Regions from separate parts of the Ohtaekwangia sp. genome, predicted to be linked through region 3. Evidence: riboswitches for the same ligand, from Rfam matches in the RefSeq annotation. Region 3 holds a riboswitch; each other region holds the start of a gene.
What was found. A riboswitch is a leader RNA that binds a small molecule or an ion and turns the genes downstream of it on or off. The one in region 3 is predicted to bind S-adenosylmethionine.

Region 1 (5,998 bases), on a different contig from region 3:
GCGCATATAACTATAAACAGTAAGTAAAGATTCTTTTTCATAAAGTATATTTAGAGTATACGAATAATCAACTCCAGTCCGCAAAGCAAATCGGGTTGTATTCAGATTTAATAATGATAATAAGATAAAGTATAGCGTAGTAACAACATATAGTTGTTAAACTATATCATGGTAACAAAAGAGCGTGGGGATTAGCTGTAAAGTTCAGGAGGCGGTGAGTCGATGGAGCGATCGCTTTCCTGAACAGGAGCTGTTGTTACCGCAAAGTATTGTTGCGAGGTGAAGGCATGAAGCGGTGATACAGAAAGCTTCTCGTTCGATTGATAATCTTTAAAGATCTTGGCCAGAAAACTGAAAGCCTGCTTTGAACCTACCGGTAAATTATTAGCTAGCTTGGAGTAATCAGAAAGCGATTCTTCAATAAGCCTGGCTTCTTTATCTTTTATGCAAACCACAAACAACGTATCGTTTTCCAGTTTTTGTTTTACGAGCTTATAGTAATCACCCCCATATTCAAAATCTCCATGCACAGGTTGGTAACTGCCATCGCTCACTGGATAAGGAAGAGAGAATGGAATGGCAAGTATAATTGACTCGTGCTGACTATAATCGGAGGCATGTAAACGGGCGAGAAAATCTTCTTTTGCTTGTTGTTTAATGCACCAGAATACAAGATAGTAGCCCCCTGTGTTAAACAGGAAAACAAGCAGAAAGAATATAGCAGCTACTCTTTTCAGGTTTAGGGGCTTTTGATTGGTATTAACATAGTTAACAAAAAGCCCTGTTAAAGCAAAATAGACCGTTGATATACGGTCTATTTTTGCAATGTTTTTTTTCGGGTTCCTCCATTAGAAACCCCGTAATATATATGTTATGCCAACAATGCTTCCTGCCGCGTAGATGTTTTAACAGGAATGAATTGACTGTTGGGCGCCAGAATAATACCAATACCGGGTGTCTGCGACCATTGTTTGAGTTTTGATAATTTTACCTGGCCCACCATGTACTGCTTGCCATTGGCAGCATAGCCAGATTGAAATTGTTCGAAGTCGTTGATGGAGACCTTTGTACTTTCATCAAAGCTGATATAGGCTTCAACAATTAGCTCGTTGGAGAATTCGAAGCGATCGGCCTGATGCAGTTTTTTATATTCATACGTATAGTCGTACGATAGAGCAGAAAGATCGGAGAGTACAGCTGATCCGGTTGGGTAACTTCCTGCACCTTTACCAATAAAGAGTTGCTTTTCAGCAAACGCTCCCTGCACTTGTACGGCATTGTATTCGTTGCGTACGGATGCCAGTGGATTGTGTGCTTCAATGAATTGAGGTGCTACAAAACCGTATACCTTATTATCAAGGCGGAAAGAACGTGCAATCAGTTTTATAGTATAATTATTGTCGCGGGCAAATTTCAGATCAAGGTCAGAGATTTTATCGATGCCTATATTAATTACATCTTCCGGTTTTGTGAATAAACCGAATGTATGCGCTATCGCGATTACCAGTTTATACTTTGGGTCATATCCTTTTACATCGAGGCTGGGGTCGCTTTCGGCAAAGCCAAGCTCCTGCGCTTTCTTCAGGGCATCGGCATAGGTCTTCTTCTCATCGAAAACCTTTGTTAATATATAGTTGGTCGAGCCGTTAAATATACCTTCAATGCTGTTTAATAAATCATTGTCGTAATATTCTTCCAGGTTACGGAGAATGGGTATACTTCCGCAAACAGCACCTTCATACAAAACAGGCTTGCCGTATTTCTGTTGGAGATTATATATTTCCTCAAGATGTTCGGCCAGCATTTTTTTATTGGCCGTTACTACAGCCTTTCCGCGTTCCAGTGCGGTTTTTACAATTTCGTAAGCAGCGTTTGCATCATCGATCAGCTCAACTACTACATCGATCTCTGCGTCATTCAGAATTTCTTCTTTATCGAACGTAAAGAAATCATCCTTTACCGGACGTGTTTTGTTTTTACTCTTTACACAAACTTTTTTGATCTCTGCCTGAACACCACCATGTGTTTCATGCAAAACGTGATACAGACCCTGACCCACACATCCGAATCCAAAGAGACCTAACTTCAATTTTCTTCTCATGATAATACCGTGCTAAATTTTCTCTGTTGATAAAACTGTTTTATGATCGTGTCCAATTGCTCGAACTCTACTAAAAATCCATCGTGCCCATACAGTGACGTAAGTTCAGCGTATTGCGCCTGTGGTATATTTTCCGCAAGAAATTTCTGCTCGCCTACCGGGAAAAGAAAATCTGTATCGATGGCTACGACCAGTGTCTTGGCTTTTATAGTATGCAAAGCTTCTTTTATACCGGCACGGCTTCTCCCTACATTATGGCTGTCCATAATTTTAGAAAGCGTCCAATAAGAAAATGCATTGAAACGGTTTACCAGTTTTTGTCCCTGGTAACGCTGATAGGTAGCCGCACGATATTCATCCAGTTTGTCGTTGGTCTTTTCAGCTTGTGTCTGGTTGAATGTTTCATAGTAACGGTACGAGATCATCCCGATGGCGCGTGCTGCCTTGAGTCCTTCTGATCCGGCACGTATATCATTCTCTTTCCACGTAGGATCAGCCTCTATAGCCAATCGCTGTGCTTCATTGAATGCTATACCCCATGGAGAATGGAATGCGTTGCACGCCATGGGAATTATATACTCAAAAACTTCAGGTTGTTGTATTGCCCACTCCACTACCTGCTGTCCGCCGAGCGATCCACCCAATAAGGTATATACCTTCTCGATCTGCAATTCCTGACGAAGAAGATCGAACGCGCGAACTACATCGCGGTTGGTGATCAGCGGAAAGCTGTGGTAGAATGGTTTGCCGGTTTCGGGGTTGATTGAAAGAGGCCCGGTAGATCCATAACATCCACCCAATATATTCGCACAGATAATGAAATGATCTTTAGGATCGAAAGCACTTCCGGCACGGAACAGATCACCCCACCAATCCGTAAAATCAGAACTGCCGGTTAAAGCATGGCATACCCATACAATGTTAGAGCGGTCGTGGTTGAGTTTACCGAGTGTGGTATATTTCAGCTGAAAGCCGGGAAGTATGTTGCCCGACTCCAATTCAAATGGATGATGATAATGAAAGGTGTGATCGTGTTTTTCCATGGTGGTGGCAGTGCTTCATCCGCTCCCTCTCTCCGGTAAAGGAGAGAGGACGGATGCTTATTTAAAACTTAAACTAGGATACTAATTCGCCCTGGTATACTTTCTCAAACGCCTGCTGCAGATCGGCTTTGATATCGTCTATATGTTCTATCCCTGCAGAGATTCTTAATAATGTTGGCAATACACCTGCTGTGATTTGCTCTTCTTCGGTTAATTGCTGATGCGTAGTGGCCGAAGGCTGTATAATCAGTGTTTTTGCATCGCCTACGTTTGCCAGATGGCTTACGAGCTTCAGGCTGTCTACAAATTTAGCGGTGTGTTCTTTGGTGCCTTTTAATGTGAAAGAGAGCACAGCGCCGAAGCCATTGCGTAAATATTTTTTAGCGAGCTTGTGATAGGTGCTGCTGGTAAGGCCCGGATAATTTACACTCTCCACCAGATCGTGTTGTTCAAGCCATTGTGCCAAGGCAAGCGCATTGTCAACAGAGCGTTGCACGCGCAGGGAAAGTGTTTCCAAACCTTGCAGTAACAGGAATGAGTTGAAAGGACTCAGTGAGGGGCCGAAGTCGCGAAGACCTTCTACGCGTGTGCGGATGATGAAGGCTATATTCGGTAAACCAAGAGGATTTCCTTCACCGAATACTTCCCAGAATTTCAAGCCATGATAACCTTCCGATGGTTCTGTGAACTGCGGGAATTTTCCATTGCCCCAATTATAGTTCCCTCCATCTACAATAACTCCGCCTATAGAGGTGCCGTGGCCACCAATCCACTTCGTAGCAGATTCAACCACTACATTGGCTCCATGCTCAATCGGGCGGAATAAATATCCGGCAGCACCAAATGTATTGTCTACTATCAATGGCAGATCATGCTTGCGGGCAACCGCAGCAATCGCTTCGAAGTCGGGTATATTAAAACCGGGGTTACCAATCGTTTCAAGAAACAATGCCTTTGTTTTTTTGTCGATCAGTTTTTCAAATGCTTCTGCTTTATCGCCTTCTGCAAAACGCACTTCTATACCCAGTCGCTTGAAAGCAACTTTAAATTGGTTGTACGTGCCGCCATAAAGAAATGAAGTAGAAACAAAATTGTCGCCTGCCTGCAGAATGTTATTCAAGGCAAGAAATTGTGCAGCTTGCCCGGAGCCGGTAGCCAGTGCAGCTACTCCGCCTTCCAACGCTGCAATACGTTTTTCAAAAACATCTGTGGTGGGGTTCATGATGCGCGTGTAGATGTTGCCGAATTCTTTCAAGGCAAAAAGATTAGCGCCATGTTCAGAGTCTTTGAATGTATAGGACGTAGTCTGATAAATGGGCACAGCACGGGAGCGGGTGGTGGGATCAATCTCCTGGCCTGCATGTAATTGAAGGGTTTCGAAATGTAAATTTGACATAACTATATATTTGTTGGGTTGTCGTAATTGTTTTAAGAAAAAGAATTTTTGATGTAGCCGTAACCGTGCCTGTCACCTGGCAGATCGTGAGGCTAGTGTGTTGCTGAAAGCGGTGCGCTTAAAGATTAACAGCAACAGCACGTGCAACAACACGCGTTGTTGGCGCACATGCAAATGAAATTACGAATGATGATGTTGAATGTCTCGGATAAATAAGCACGAAGGCTATGCAAGCCTTTTCCTGAAATGATGTTGTTGATGATGCTTTTCATTTTCATCGGTTTATATTTCCCGGCGTGGACCATCCACACCGGAGTCAGGATTTAGCACCTTTTCCCTGTTGGGAGTGGTTGCTAGCGCTTCTCAGAGCCTGTCTCTCCGCGCTTCTTTATAAATCGATCAAGCAAGAGTGCTTATTCGACTTTGATGTCACAAACGTAGAGCCTGAAAAAGTTGTTTCCAAGCCCGACCGGAAAATTTTTTTTGTTATAACTGCATACAACCGTTAGTAAATGCCTTACAGTATAGACTGGCGGCCAAAAAATGGCAGTTTTACCGTAAAAGATGTTCCCTGAAAAACTTCACTTTTAAACGATACATCGCCGTGAAGCCGCTCTACCGCACGCTTTAGTATATATAGCCCAAGGCCGGTTCCCTCCACACGGTCGTTGGCGCGGAAGAACATATTGAACACTTTCGTCTGCAATAGTGGATCTATACCAATGCCATTATCCGTGACAATAATGATCAGTGATTGCTCATCACGCGCAATGGAAATGTGAACAATTGGCTCCTTATCAGGCATGGAATACTTGATCGCATTTTCAATGAGATTCTGTAAAATAGTATTTACTATGGCCCATTCTGAGTAAAATTCCAGGTTGGGCTCGATCTCTATTTTAAATGATATGCGTTTGAAGTTGTCGAGAAATTGATAGGTGTTAATACAGTCGTGCAGCAGTGTTTCAAAATCGATCTTTGTTTTGTTTACTTCCGCATGATTCATCCGTGTGAGGTTGATGAGATCAAGCACAATGTTATCGATACGCAGAATCTGTGATTGATACATATCTATATACTTCTGCAGCTTTTCATCTTTTACCTCATACTTCATCAGGTTGTTCAAGCCAAGCAAAGAAGATATAGGTCCTTTCAAATCGTGCGATACCCGGTAAAAAAATGAATCGAGTTCTGCATTTTTCTTTTCGATGATCTCGGTTTTGCTACGTTGTATCTCTGCTTCAAGCTCCAATACCTTTACTTTCGATATTGCTTCATAACTCTTTACTGTTTTGTGTGTATCCGTGGCAATAATCGCTTCCTTGATGTGTATATACTGCTCCAGAAAATGCAACGCCTCATCTAATTTACCTTCGCTTTTGGCAACATGGTGCAGATTATATACCGATTTGTAGCGTATAACCCGGATGTTATACTGATCGGCCACCTGTTGTGCGA
Region 2 (5,998 bases), on a different contig from region 3:
TGCCTTTAGTATATACCGCTTATTTTAAAGGTACGATCGGTACAAAATCGTTTAAATATTCACTTGGTATAGGTCCAAACGTAAGTTACTGGCTGGGAGGAAAAGGAACCTTTGAAAATGGTGACACACATGAATTTCATGGCGGAGACTCATATGTTATTCCCGTGAAGATCAAGTTTGGAAAAGATCCGGCAACGGCTCAGGAAACCGATATGGTCATTCAACATCCCAACCGTATACAGTTAGGACTCAACTTTACAGCCGGATTCTTATTTGAACCAGCGCGTGATCGGGAAATGGTCTTAACGTTGCGCTACGAGTTAGGACACTCATATCTAAGCAGAGAAAGCAATGGTGTGTTCGGTCCTGAATTTCGTTCCTTTAGTGAAACACAAAAAATACGCAACCAGGGATTCCGCATATCGCTTGCCTACCTGATCGATCTGAAAGTAGAAGAACGTAAGAAGGGAAAGAGTACTATCGACCGGAGACGTCCGAAGTAATTTACTTAGAGATTCAGCTTTTGTTGAATCAGACTTTGCTCGTAAAGATGAAGCATAATACCATCTTTGAGACCAACTTCCGGTACAAGTATAGATTCTGCATGCGCCCATTCCATTACCTGAAGGTATATATGGCTGGCCGGTATAATTACATCCGCACGATCGGGGTTCATCTGTAATTTATAGATGCGGTCTTCGAGTGAATACGCTTCCACCATATCGCGGATTTGCTTTACCTTCTTTATCGACATGGTACTTCCCGGTTTAAGCTGGGCAAGCTCAAATATCTTACTGATGTTACCGCCGGTTCCTACTGCGGTTACTCTGCCGTATTCTTCTTTAACGTGTTCCTTGATCCAATGCTCCATGTCTTGCCACATGAGGGGAGAATCAATTTGCTCGAGTACACGTACTGATCCAATCTTGAAAGAGCGGGTTTTTATTTTTTTGCCGCCAGCGTACAAGTTTAACTCGGTACTGCCACCACCCACATCAATATGGAGATATGTTTCGTCTGTGAGGTATGAGCTGATGGCCCGATTGATTAGCTCAGCTTCACGGTTGCCATCGATGATGTTGATGGTGATGCCAAATTCCTCCTGTATCTGGTCGGCTAATTCACTTCCGTTATCAGATTCGCGCATAGCCGAGGTTGCGCAGAACATATAGCTGTCTACCTCATAAAGTTCCAACAACAATTTGTAAGCTTTCATAAGCTTCTTGAACTTGCTGATGCTTTTATCACTGATGCGCTGAGTAGTGAACACATCGTGTCCCAAACGAAGCGGAAAGCGTATGTATTCCAGTTTTTTAAATACCGGGTGTGTTTTATCGTTCGTCAGTACAGTAGAAACCTGAAAGCGTATAGCGTTGGAACCGATGTCGATGGCGGCAATTTTCATTCGGCGCGGAGTATAGATGCTGGATAAAGTACAGATAGCGGAGCCGTTAACACAAACGAGAGGTTACAAATACCCGTGGAATATTGGTTCATGGCTGAGGTACAATTTGGTATTGCAAAGATCATGAAATGATTCGTTCGAGATGCAATCTGCAAAGTTAAATTTCAATAAACGTTTGCGGGAAATGGCAACAGGTTTTGGGCCGCCTGCTGAAAGAATGGGTTACACGTTAACTGTTACAGGTTAACCGTTATAAACTCCACCAAGTAACAGTTAACTTGGTAACCTTAACTATTCGTTAACTGATGTTCCTTGTTCGTTATTAAAATTTCACATCGTTACCTTGTTAATTGTTTTCCACTACACGAAAGCCATCTTCGATTAACGTGTAACAGATAACGGCTAACGCATCGCAGCTCGCAGCTTTAAAGTTTTGTAGTTTCCTTCCTATTCATTTTATTTGTGCTTGCTTATCCAGAAAGACTGAGGGACTGGGCCCGATGACGTCTTAGCATCCTATTCCGGAAGGAATGTTGTGCTAAATCCCTTTCACTACAAATACTTGACTTGTGGTGGAAAAGATAAGTAAACCCACCTTACGGGCTCTCTGGATAGCGAATATCAAATTATGGAGGGCTTTATGAAAATCGAAGACATTTTGAAAGAACGTATCCTCGTAATCGATGGTGCTATGGGTACGATGATTCAGCGGTATAAGCTGGAAGAAGAAGACTTTCGCGGTGAGCGTTTTAAAAACCATCCGTCTCCGCTGAAAGGAAATAACGATGTTCTTTCTATCACGCGTCCGGACATTATTAAAGAAATACATCGTCAATACCTGGAAGCAGGTGCGGATATACTCGAAACCAACACGTTTAGTGGTACAACCATTGCCCAGGCCGATTATCATCTGGAAGATGCGGTATATGACCTGAACTATTACTCTGCAAAGATTGCCAAAGAAGTTGCAGATGAGTATACCAAAAAAGATCCGTCCAAGCCGCGATTTGTGGCCGGTGCTATGGGGCCTACCAACAAGACGGCTTCACTTTCTCCGGATGTAAATAACCCGGGCTATAGAGCGATTACGTTCGATGAGCTTGCCCTTGCATTCAAGCAACAGGCAAAAGGTCTTATAGACGGAGGCGCAGATATACTGCTGCTGGAAACGATTATTGACACACTTAATGTGAAGGCTGCCCTGTTCGCGATACAGGAGTTGTTTGATGAAATTGGCAAGACGTTACCCGTGATGGTGTCAGGAACGATTACCGATGCAAGTGGAAGAACATTATCCGGGCAAACTACAGAAGCGTTCCTTGTGTCTGTATCGCATGTGCCATTGTTAAGTATAGGATTGAACTGCGCGCTTGGTGCGAGCCAGTTGAGACCGTATCTACAGGTGTTGAATGAGAAGGCGCCATTCTTTGTGAGCGCGTATCCAAATGCAGGGCTTCCCAATGAGTTTGGACATTACGATCAAACCCCCGAAGAGATGGGTTCGCAGGTTGAAGTATTTCTCAAGGAAGGATTGATCAATATTGTAGGTGGTTGCTGCGGCACTACACCCGATCATATTAAACTCATAGCATCCATAGCTGCTAAATATAAACCACGACTAATACAGACTTCAGTAGCAGAAACTGTAAACTGATAGTCATATATATACAAAAAAATCATCCGATATATAGTCGAAAGCTAACCTCGAATAATAAAGCAACATCCTGCGAAAGCAGGCTTTGATAATTGACCCACCCATGGATTACAGATTGAAATTAAGTGGCCTTGAAGCAATAGAAATTACACCGCAGTCGAATTTTGTTAACATTGGAGAACGAACGAATGTAACAGGTTCGGCAAAGTTTCTGAAGCTGATTAAGGAAGATAAATTTGAAGAAGCATTGGAAGTAGCACTCGACCAGGTGAGGGGTGGAGCGCAGGTGATTGATGTGAACATGGATGAGGGGATGCTCGACTCCAAAGCAGCCATGGTCAAGTATCTGAACTTAATGGCTTCTGAACCGGAGATTGCAGTTATACCCGTAATGGTCGATTCATCCAAGTGGGAGGTGATCGAAGCCGGATTGAAATGCCTGCAAGGTAAAGGCATTGTAAACTCCATCAGCTTAAAATCAGGAGAAGAAGAATTTATTCGTCAGGCAAAGCTGGTGAAGCGCTATGGAGCTGCTGTAGTAGTGATGGCATTCGATGAACAGGGACAAGCCGATACATACGAACGAAGAATATCGATTTGCAAGCGCGCCTATGATATCATGGTGAACGTAGTAAAGTTCCCTCCGGAGGATATCATTTTCGATCCGAATATATTTCCGGTAGCTACCGGTATAGAAGAGCACCGTAACTACGCACTTGATTTTTTTCGTGCTACCAAATGGATACGCGAAAATTTACCGGGTGCACATGTGAGTGGTGGTGTAAGCAACGTGTCGTTCAGCTTTCGAGGAAATCAGAAAGTGCGCGAAGCAATGCACTCTGCCTTCCTGTATCATGCTATAAAAAATGGTATGGACATGGGTATTGTAAACCCAACGATGCTGGAAGTATACGATGAGATCGACAAAGAGCTGCTGGAGCGTGTAGAAGATGTCCTGCTGAATCGCAGAGACGATGCCACCGAGCGCCTGCTGGAGTTTGCAGAAACGGTAAAAGGATCGGCCAAGAAAAAAGAGACGGATGACGAGTGGAGGAAAGGCACCGTAGAAGAACGCATAACCTATGCGCTGGTAAAAGGTGTTATCGATTTTATAGATCAGGATACAGAAGAAGCACGCATCAAATACGGCAGACCTTTGCATGTTATTGAAGGACCGCTGATGGCCGGAATGAATGTAGTGGGTGACCTTTTTGGTGCCGGTAAAATGTTTCTCCCGCAGGTGGTGAAGAGCGCCCGCGTAATGAAGAAGTCCGTTGCGTACCTCACGCCCTACCTCGAAGAAGAAAAACGTCTGAACGGCACAACTAATAAAACGGCAGCCAAAATATTAATGGCTACAGTGAAAGGCGATGTGCATGATATAGGCAAAAATATAGTGGGCGTAGTGTTAGCCTGTAACAACTATGAAGTAGTTGATCTGGGTGTAATGGTGCCTTCTGAAAAGATCATTGAAGCGGCCAAGAAAGAAAAAGTAGATGTGATTGGCCTGAGTGGTTTAATCACACCATCACTCGATGAAATGGTGCACGTGGCGCGCGAGATGCAGCGTGAAAAGCTGGATTTACCTTTGCTCATTGGTGGAGCTACCACATCACGCATTCACACCGCTGTAAAGATCGACCCGGTATATGATGGGCCGGTAGTACATGTATTGGATGCTTCGCGTTCTGTGCCAGTGGCCAGCGAGTTGATCAGCACGGAAACACGTGCAGGCTTTAAATCGAAAGTAAAACAGGAGTATCAGCAGTTACGGGTTGACCACGAAAATCGTAAGGGAACCAAAAACTATATATCGCTGGCAGATGCGCGTAAGAATAAAGTAAATATTGATTGGTCTGCTACGCGGTATACCAAGCCATCTGTACTTGGCAGAAAAGAGTTTATCCAATTCCCATTGGAAGAGCTTCGAAAATATATAGACTGGACACCGTTCTTCCAGACCTGGATGCTGGCAGGCCGCTATCCCGGTATATTGCAAGATCCGGTAGTAGGAGTGGAAGCCAAAAAACTTTTTGATGATGCCAATGCCATGCTGGATGAGATCATCCACAACAAGAGCCTACAGGCAAATGGTGTTATCGCTTTCTATCAGGCCGTAAATACCGGCGATGATATAGATCTCTACAAGGATGGTCAGTCAAATCCTTTTGCTACATTTCATTTCCTGCGACAGCAGAATAAGAAAGCACAAAACCTTCCTAATTTCTGTTTGTCAGACTTTGTTTCGCCGGAACCAGGCAAAGATTATCTCGGTATGTTTGCTGTAACAGCAGGTCTCGGGTTAGAGAAGCTCGTGGATAAATATAAAGCGAATCATGACGATTACTCGGAGATCATGGCGAAAGCGCTGGCCGATCGTTTAGCAGAGGCCTTCGCCGAATGCCTGCATGAAAAGGTGCGTCAGGATATATGGGGCTATGCAAACGATGAATATCTAACCAACGATCAACTTATAGCCGAAGAATATAAAGGTATACGCCCGGCTCCCGGTTATCCGGCATGCCCTGACCACACGGAGAAGAAATTACTATTCGAAATACTTGATGCAGGAAAAGTAGGCATACAACTGACAGAGTCGTACGCTATGTATCCTGGCGCAGCTGTTAGCGGCTTCTACTTCTCTCATCCCGATTCCAAGTACTTCGGCCTCGGCAAAATTGAAAAAGACCAGGTCGAAGACTACGCCCAGCGCAAATCCATGACTATAGAAGAAATTGAAAAATGGCTGGCTCCGAATTTGAGCTACGATTTGTAGGTGTTGAAGTATAGAGTTAAACAGTCGTTAATGTTGTTCCAATATAATTATATCAAGTTATGAGTAAGATTGAGAGGTTTGAGGATTTGAAATGCTGGCAGGCAGCGAGGGAGCTTGTGAAGGAAGTTTATACTATGTCGGATGAGGGAAAGCTGGCGGGGGA
Region 3 (5,998 bases):
CATCGCAGAAATAATTTTTGATTAAATCGTAAGCGCTATTTCTTTTATTTTCTGTAGGCGCTGCTCAAGGTAATCGGTAATGCGGTCGAATGGATTAAATGACAGGCCTTCTGTAATGGTGCTGAAGGTACTGGTGTGAGGACGTATCGAATAGAAATATACTTTGTTACTTTTGCGATCAACAACATATTCGATACTACCAGTGTCCAGCAATGAAGCATGTGCTACTTTTTCGATCGCTTGAGTGATTTCCAGCGATGGCGTAAAGACGCTCGACTTTACTTCGATCGACCATGCATCTGCCTGGTCGCCGGCATGGTATACTTTTGAAGCATACAGCAACTCGCCCTTCAGAATCTCTGCCCGCACAATATAATTCCCTTTCGGTGATATATACTCCTGTATTACAAATGACTTGTCGCCATATACTGGTAACGTGTCGTTGATGATTGCATTCACAAGCGCGCTGAACGAGTCGAAGCGTGTGGTTGTAATGTGATCATTCAGTCCGTTACTCTTGAGCAGGATCGGAAAGCTCAGCTCATTCCCCGTTGCAAGCAGTTGGTCAATGCTGCTTACGATACGTGTTTTTGGAAATGGTATTCCCAACGATGCAAACACCGAAAGCTGTCGCGATTTGGTGCTGAGTATTTCTGTAGCACGCGATCCGTTCATCACTTTGCTGCTGTTAATCGTGCCATTCAATTTCTCTACATGCTTTACATACTCTGTCGTTTGTGCTATACCCAATGCGTTGTGTGTAAAGTAGGGAGGCGAGCTCATATCGTTGAATACAAGACTGTAAGGCACTTCGTATTGAGCAGGATCATATAAATGGTCTGCGGGGTTTATCGTTTCAAATGCAATACCTCTGCTGTATAATTTTTCAAACAGCGGATTGTATTGTTCGGGGTGTGCGTAAATAATGCCGATTGGTTTTTCAAAAAATGAATGCATGGTTGTAGTTTTAATTAGTCGGTAACACATCAGAATTTATGCCGCTTTTCGAAAAGCAGGTATCAGGTTCTTATGTTTTTTACTGCCTACCAGCGGTAAAAGGTGCAGATATAGTGGTGTGCTGCTCTTCTCCGTCTTCGGGTTATATTTTCCAACGATCATCGGTATATACATTACGCGTCTGCGGCTTGCAGCACCGGTAAGGGGAGAAGGAGCTACACGGTGCCATATTCTTCCGTCATGAATAACCAAGTCGCCAGCCTTTGCATCGACCAGCACTTCGTTCTTGTCATCGTAATTATTTAAATAATATTTTTTACGGAAGAGTAAATCCCAAAGCCCTTGTTTGTGTGTGCCTGGCAATACGCGCAGCCCGCCTTTATCGGCAGAAGAATCGTCCAGGTAAAAACCGATGTTCAGCATGGGGGCTACTTTTTTACCGTAGAAAATATCCCGGGCACTATCGGTATGCCATCCCATGTGATAGAAGTTACTGCCTTCCGTATTTACATAATGATTGAATACGACTCCGTCTTTTTCTTCCAGCCCGAGGCGTGCACCTTCCGGCATTAATACTTTCAAAGCCTGCAGGGCCGAATTGTTAGCGAAGTTTTTTACCGCCTCACTATGTTGATTGGTAAAGGCAAAGCGTTGTACAATGGTTTTACCATTTTCATCCACACCATATTTAATGGGCACACCATTTATTTTCTGCACATTGTTTTCAACCCAGCGGCGTTGCACCTGCTCGGTAGAGTGTATAATCTCTTCAACCGTTTCGCGTGATGCATAGTTTTCAAAGTGAATGAAGCCATTCTTCTGGAAGAAGTCAATTTGTTCTTTTGTTAATGTGCCTTCGAAAGTGAATTTTTTATAAGTAGCCATGATGTTTAAATATTTAAGGTGTTCGATGTTTAATGTTCCGTGTTTACATAGTATTGAATGGGCGTTTACTTTTCTGCTTTTCGTGTTTGCTCTTGGTTTAACGAAAAGACATACTCATACCGATGCCTGCTCTTTCAGAGTAGAACTGTTCAATAAACTATATAGGGGATAAAGGATAGACTGAATCAACAACAACAGCAGTTGCACATTCGGGGGTTCATGTTGATAGCCTGCGGGGACATGTTACTACGAACGAAGAAATTTTTCCTGTGTTTCATATTACGTTAAATTTTATAGTTCCAATTTTTTTATTGGTAGGATTTAGCACCTTTTCGGCCCTCACGGCCGGTAGGTTGCTAGAGGTTCATTGAGCCTATTCTCTTCCCTCTTCTGTATAAAATCAATTTGGTGTAATTGATTTGTCTACTAAATCGATAGACAAATGTAGGTATTGAATTTTAATGCACAACATTTTTGTGAAAATTTTTTTGTCAGCCGGATAAGGTTAATGTTTAATACGTTGACGTAAAACAGAAGAGCCTGCCAGGCGGCAGGCTCTTACTCCTGAAATGATGCAGCATCGCTAATGGTTCATGAATAGATCTAACCCAAACCTTCTCAATGAATATAGTATGCTGCAAACATGGGTTGGTTAATTGGCCTTGCGCAGGTATACATTGCCGTATTTCGATTCGAAACTATAGCGCGGGCCGTTACCGGGTTTTGCTGATACGTATGTGTGGAAGTTTTCATTCTTCGAAACATCGCCTCCAAATTTGGCGCTGAGGTTTGTATAAATCTCTCCATAATTAGTTTCCGCTGTCAGCTCACCGGTGGCACTTTCAGAGAGTGAAGCATCTACGGCACCATAGGTAGCGGCTACCGTTAGCGGACCTGTAAATGATTTGATCTCAACAACTCCATAAATCGACTCGATGCGTGTCTCCATGTTGCGTGGAACTTTAATCTCCAGAAATATTTCCATGTCAATACCACAACTCATCCGGTCAAATTTACTCTTACCGTTCTGGTCCTGGTATTTCCTGAGCTCTTCCTGGTTCTTGAATACTATTTTCTGTGCACCATCATATATAGTATATCGTTTGGGAAGATTCTTCATATTGGCAATCTCGTTACGCACAGTAACGGTATTGCCCGTTGTGGATGTTTCCAGGGTAAAAGCATCGTCACTTTCGCCACCGTTTATACTCACCGTTCCCTGTACGGATATCTCATTCTTGTCCCAGGTGGTAACGCGGATCAGCTCCGGGTAATCAAAGTGCATCGCGATCTTTTGGCCCGGCTGCACAGCGATGGACTTATTGATGGCGGTTTGTGCATATTCTTTTATCGGAAGGGTGAGCGCTGCGATGATGAATAATACATTGATTTTCATAGCAAAGTATTTTTATTGGATTAAAAAACGCTGACAGTTTGGGGTGTTGCCTTCCAGTCTTCCTTCCGGGAAAGAAGAGATACAGATTTAAGCATGTCTTAGGCTGTCAGCGCCGAGTGTGCTACTTTTTGCGCAGATAAATATTGTTGTGTGTAGAAGAGAGGTTGATCTCTAGTCCACCACCGTTGAGCTTGCCGGTAATGTTGTCGCTATATTTGATCATGTTGCCTGCCTTGTCTATCTCGATTTTGAAATCCGGATCGACAAAGATTTCACCGTATACCGTACTCAATTTCATATTCGCCTTGGTGCCCACCGGCAGCGCTACATCTACGTGGCCATGTACTGATACAATGGATATAGGATTTTTGATGTTGGGACTAAGCGATGCATCAATGTCACCATGAACTGTTTTTATCGTCATCGGCCCGGTGGTATTAGTAAGCGTTACACCATTGTGCAGTGTTGATACTTCAATCTCGCCTTCAAAATTTTTGATCTCTATATTCTGACCATAGGGCGATGTGTGGGTATAAGATACTACAACACCTTTGGGAACTTTGATGGTAATATCAGGACCATCCATTTTTTTGAGCTGCTGCACTTCGATTACGTTTCCTTTATCAACTACCGATAATCCAAGGCCGGAGTTATCTTCCAGGCCCATGCCGCTGATGGAACGCAGACCTTTCGCACGCTCATCGTTTTCGCGCTTACCGCTACGCGAAGTAAAAATGATCTCGTTGCCGCTATACCCCTCAATCTCTACATTATTTACTTCTTTAATTTCGAGACGGCCGGTGCTTTTCGCTACTTTATATTCCTGAGCCTGAACCAACCCCGCGACAAGCGCCAGGGCTACCGTTGCCAATACGTTTTTCATTGTTATAATGTGTTTTATTTTTTTCTTTTCTGAACTATAAACATGTGTAGTTTACCTGGTATAGCCTTGTTCCGGATACACGTATATACCTGTAACTATATTTTAGCCGAAGGCTGAAAGTGGAAAGCTCAACCCTAAACCTTGAGCATTAAACTTTTAACCTTAAACCTTAAACTAAGAAAGCTTCAACAATCCCGCGTGCGCTTCGTCCTTCACTTCTTTCAGCATCTCATCATCGGTGGTAATGCGTTGCAGTTCTTTTACAGCTCCTTGAGCTTTCATTTCCACCAGTATGCGAATGAGTGCGATCTGCACATTCGGATCTTTCTGTGACGACAGTGAACTGATCAGCAGTGAGCGCACATACGGTTCTTTGTTAAACTTATTCAGCGCATCCAGGGCTGCAAGACGCACGTTGGTATTGGGATCTTCGTTGAGAGCAGTTCTGAGGGCGTTGATAATATCCTGGTCAGTCTTGTCAAGCTTCAGCGCTACCGTTGCACCCAGCACCCGCTGGCTTGCCGACTGCTCGTTTTCGAGCATCGACATCATCATCAACTTTGTTTCTTCCATTTGTTTTTGAATCACCGCGAGTTGTTCCTGCTGGCGCTGATATTTACTAATCCAGTATCCCATGCCACCACCAATCACCAGCAAGGCTACTGCTGCTGCCACGCGGTAAAAGGCGGGCTGCATAAAGAATACGTTGGTCTTCTTGTTCGCTGCAATCTCATCCTGCAGCTGCTTAGAGAAAGAAGATGCCAGTATAGCGGAAGGCTCCAGCTTGGGCGATTGGTCCATTGCATGAATCACTTCCTTCAGTTGCTCATATAGCTTGAATGCTTCCGGATTCTTTACCAATTCCTGCTCCACCTGAAATCTCTCTTCGCGTGTAAGCCGTCCATCGATATAGTCGATCAAAAGCGTTTCCAGTGTTTCCTTATTCATATACTTTCAGCCTCTTGCGGGTATATATTCATTAAATCTTTTCGAGTTCAAAGTAGTGTTCGCGCAGTTTCAGTATTGCTCGATGCACTTTTACTTTAATATTGGCCACCGTAGTATCCATAATCACAGCGACCTCTTCGTATTTCATGTGCTGAAAGCGCGTCAATACCAACAGCTCGCGTTGTTCTTCGCTAAGCATGGCCATCGACCGTTGCAGCAGTTGCTCCTGCTCATCGATGCGCTGGCTTTCATCGGGGTCGTATAGATTATCGCTTACTTTTTCCACGTCAACAAAATCAGAGAACTTGTTCTTATGCGCCTGGTAGTGATCGGAAAATATATTCCGGGCTACCTGGTATATCCATGACTGAAACCGCGCGCCTTCTCTATAGCTGCTCCTGTATTTGATCATGCGCAGGAAAACATTTTGCGTAAGATCTTCGGCCAGTGCACGGTCCATTGTCATGCGCGCCAGGAAATTGAAAATTCGCTTGTTATAGCGTTCAAAAAGAACAGAAGCCTGCTGAAGATCACCGTTTTTCACGGCCTCCATAAGTAGTTCGTCAGTCATCAGAAATGCTCTTTTTGTCAATTTCGTGTTAGTTACAGCCCGCGTGAAGAAAGGTTACAGGTAAAAGTTAAAAAAAACTAATCTGTGTGCAGAACTCCCGTTTTTACCGGGTAATACAGAAAAACGGATTATTTTGAAATCCATAGATGCGACAGTTCTGAAGGATGCACTTACTAATAAAAAAGCCGGGCTTTCGCTCGGCTTTCATTCACAAAACAGGGTGTATGCCATCTGCAATATTACCCTATGCAACGAAGGTGCTGAAAGCCTCTGAGCCGGTCAAAGAGATATTTTCTATCCGGATATAGACAGACCTTATTGAAAGTTCACAGCGAATATATTGAAGCGCAAGCCTTAT

Region 1: it holds a riboswitch for S-adenosylmethionine, as region 3 does, so the genes downstream of both, V7Q33_RS14825 (O-acetylhomoserine aminocarboxypropyltransferase/cysteine synthase family protein) here and V7Q33_RS17935 (phytanoyl-CoA dioxygenase family protein) in region 3, are expected to answer to the same signal.
Region 2: it holds a riboswitch for S-adenosylmethionine, as region 3 does, so the genes downstream of both, metH (methionine synthase) here and V7Q33_RS17935 (phytanoyl-CoA dioxygenase family protein) in region 3, are expected to answer to the same signal.

What each region holds. Positions count from the first base shown of each region.
Region 1 is NZ_DAIQRQ010000035.1:37,204-43,201, forward strand. It holds gene V7Q33_RS14810 (hypothetical protein) at 192-554, opposite strand; gene V7Q33_RS14815 (homoserine dehydrogenase) at 872-2,101, opposite strand; gene V7Q33_RS14820 (homoserine O-acetyltransferase family protein) at 2,098-3,144, opposite strand; gene V7Q33_RS14825 (O-acetylhomoserine aminocarboxypropyltransferase/cysteine synthase family protein) at 3,218-4,540, opposite strand; SAM riboswitch class I at 4,820-4,937, opposite strand; gene V7Q33_RS14830 (tetratricopeptide repeat-containing sensor histidine kinase) at 5,058-5,998, opposite strand, start outside.
Region 2 is NZ_DAIQRQ010000003.1:122,139-128,136, forward strand. It holds gene V7Q33_RS02565 (outer membrane beta-barrel protein) at 1-503, shown strand, start outside; gene V7Q33_RS02570 (Ppx/GppA phosphatase family protein) at 509-1,405, opposite strand; SAM riboswitch class I at 1,873-1,993, shown strand; partial or broken gene metH (methionine synthase) at 2,046-5,835, shown strand; gene V7Q33_RS02585 (four helix bundle protein) at 5,895-5,998, shown strand, end outside.
Region 3 is NZ_DAIQRQ010000052.1:1,481-7,478, reverse strand. It holds gene V7Q33_RS17940 (ATP-grasp domain-containing protein) at 22-957, opposite strand; gene V7Q33_RS17935 (phytanoyl-CoA dioxygenase family protein) at 994-1,842, opposite strand; SAM riboswitch class I at 2,131-2,243, opposite strand; gene V7Q33_RS17930 (hypothetical protein) at 2,495-3,238, opposite strand; gene V7Q33_RS17925 (DUF4097 family beta strand repeat-containing protein) at 3,360-4,121, opposite strand; gene V7Q33_RS17920 (HEAT repeat domain-containing protein) at 4,296-5,069, opposite strand; gene V7Q33_RS17915 (RNA polymerase sigma factor) at 5,101-5,640, opposite strand.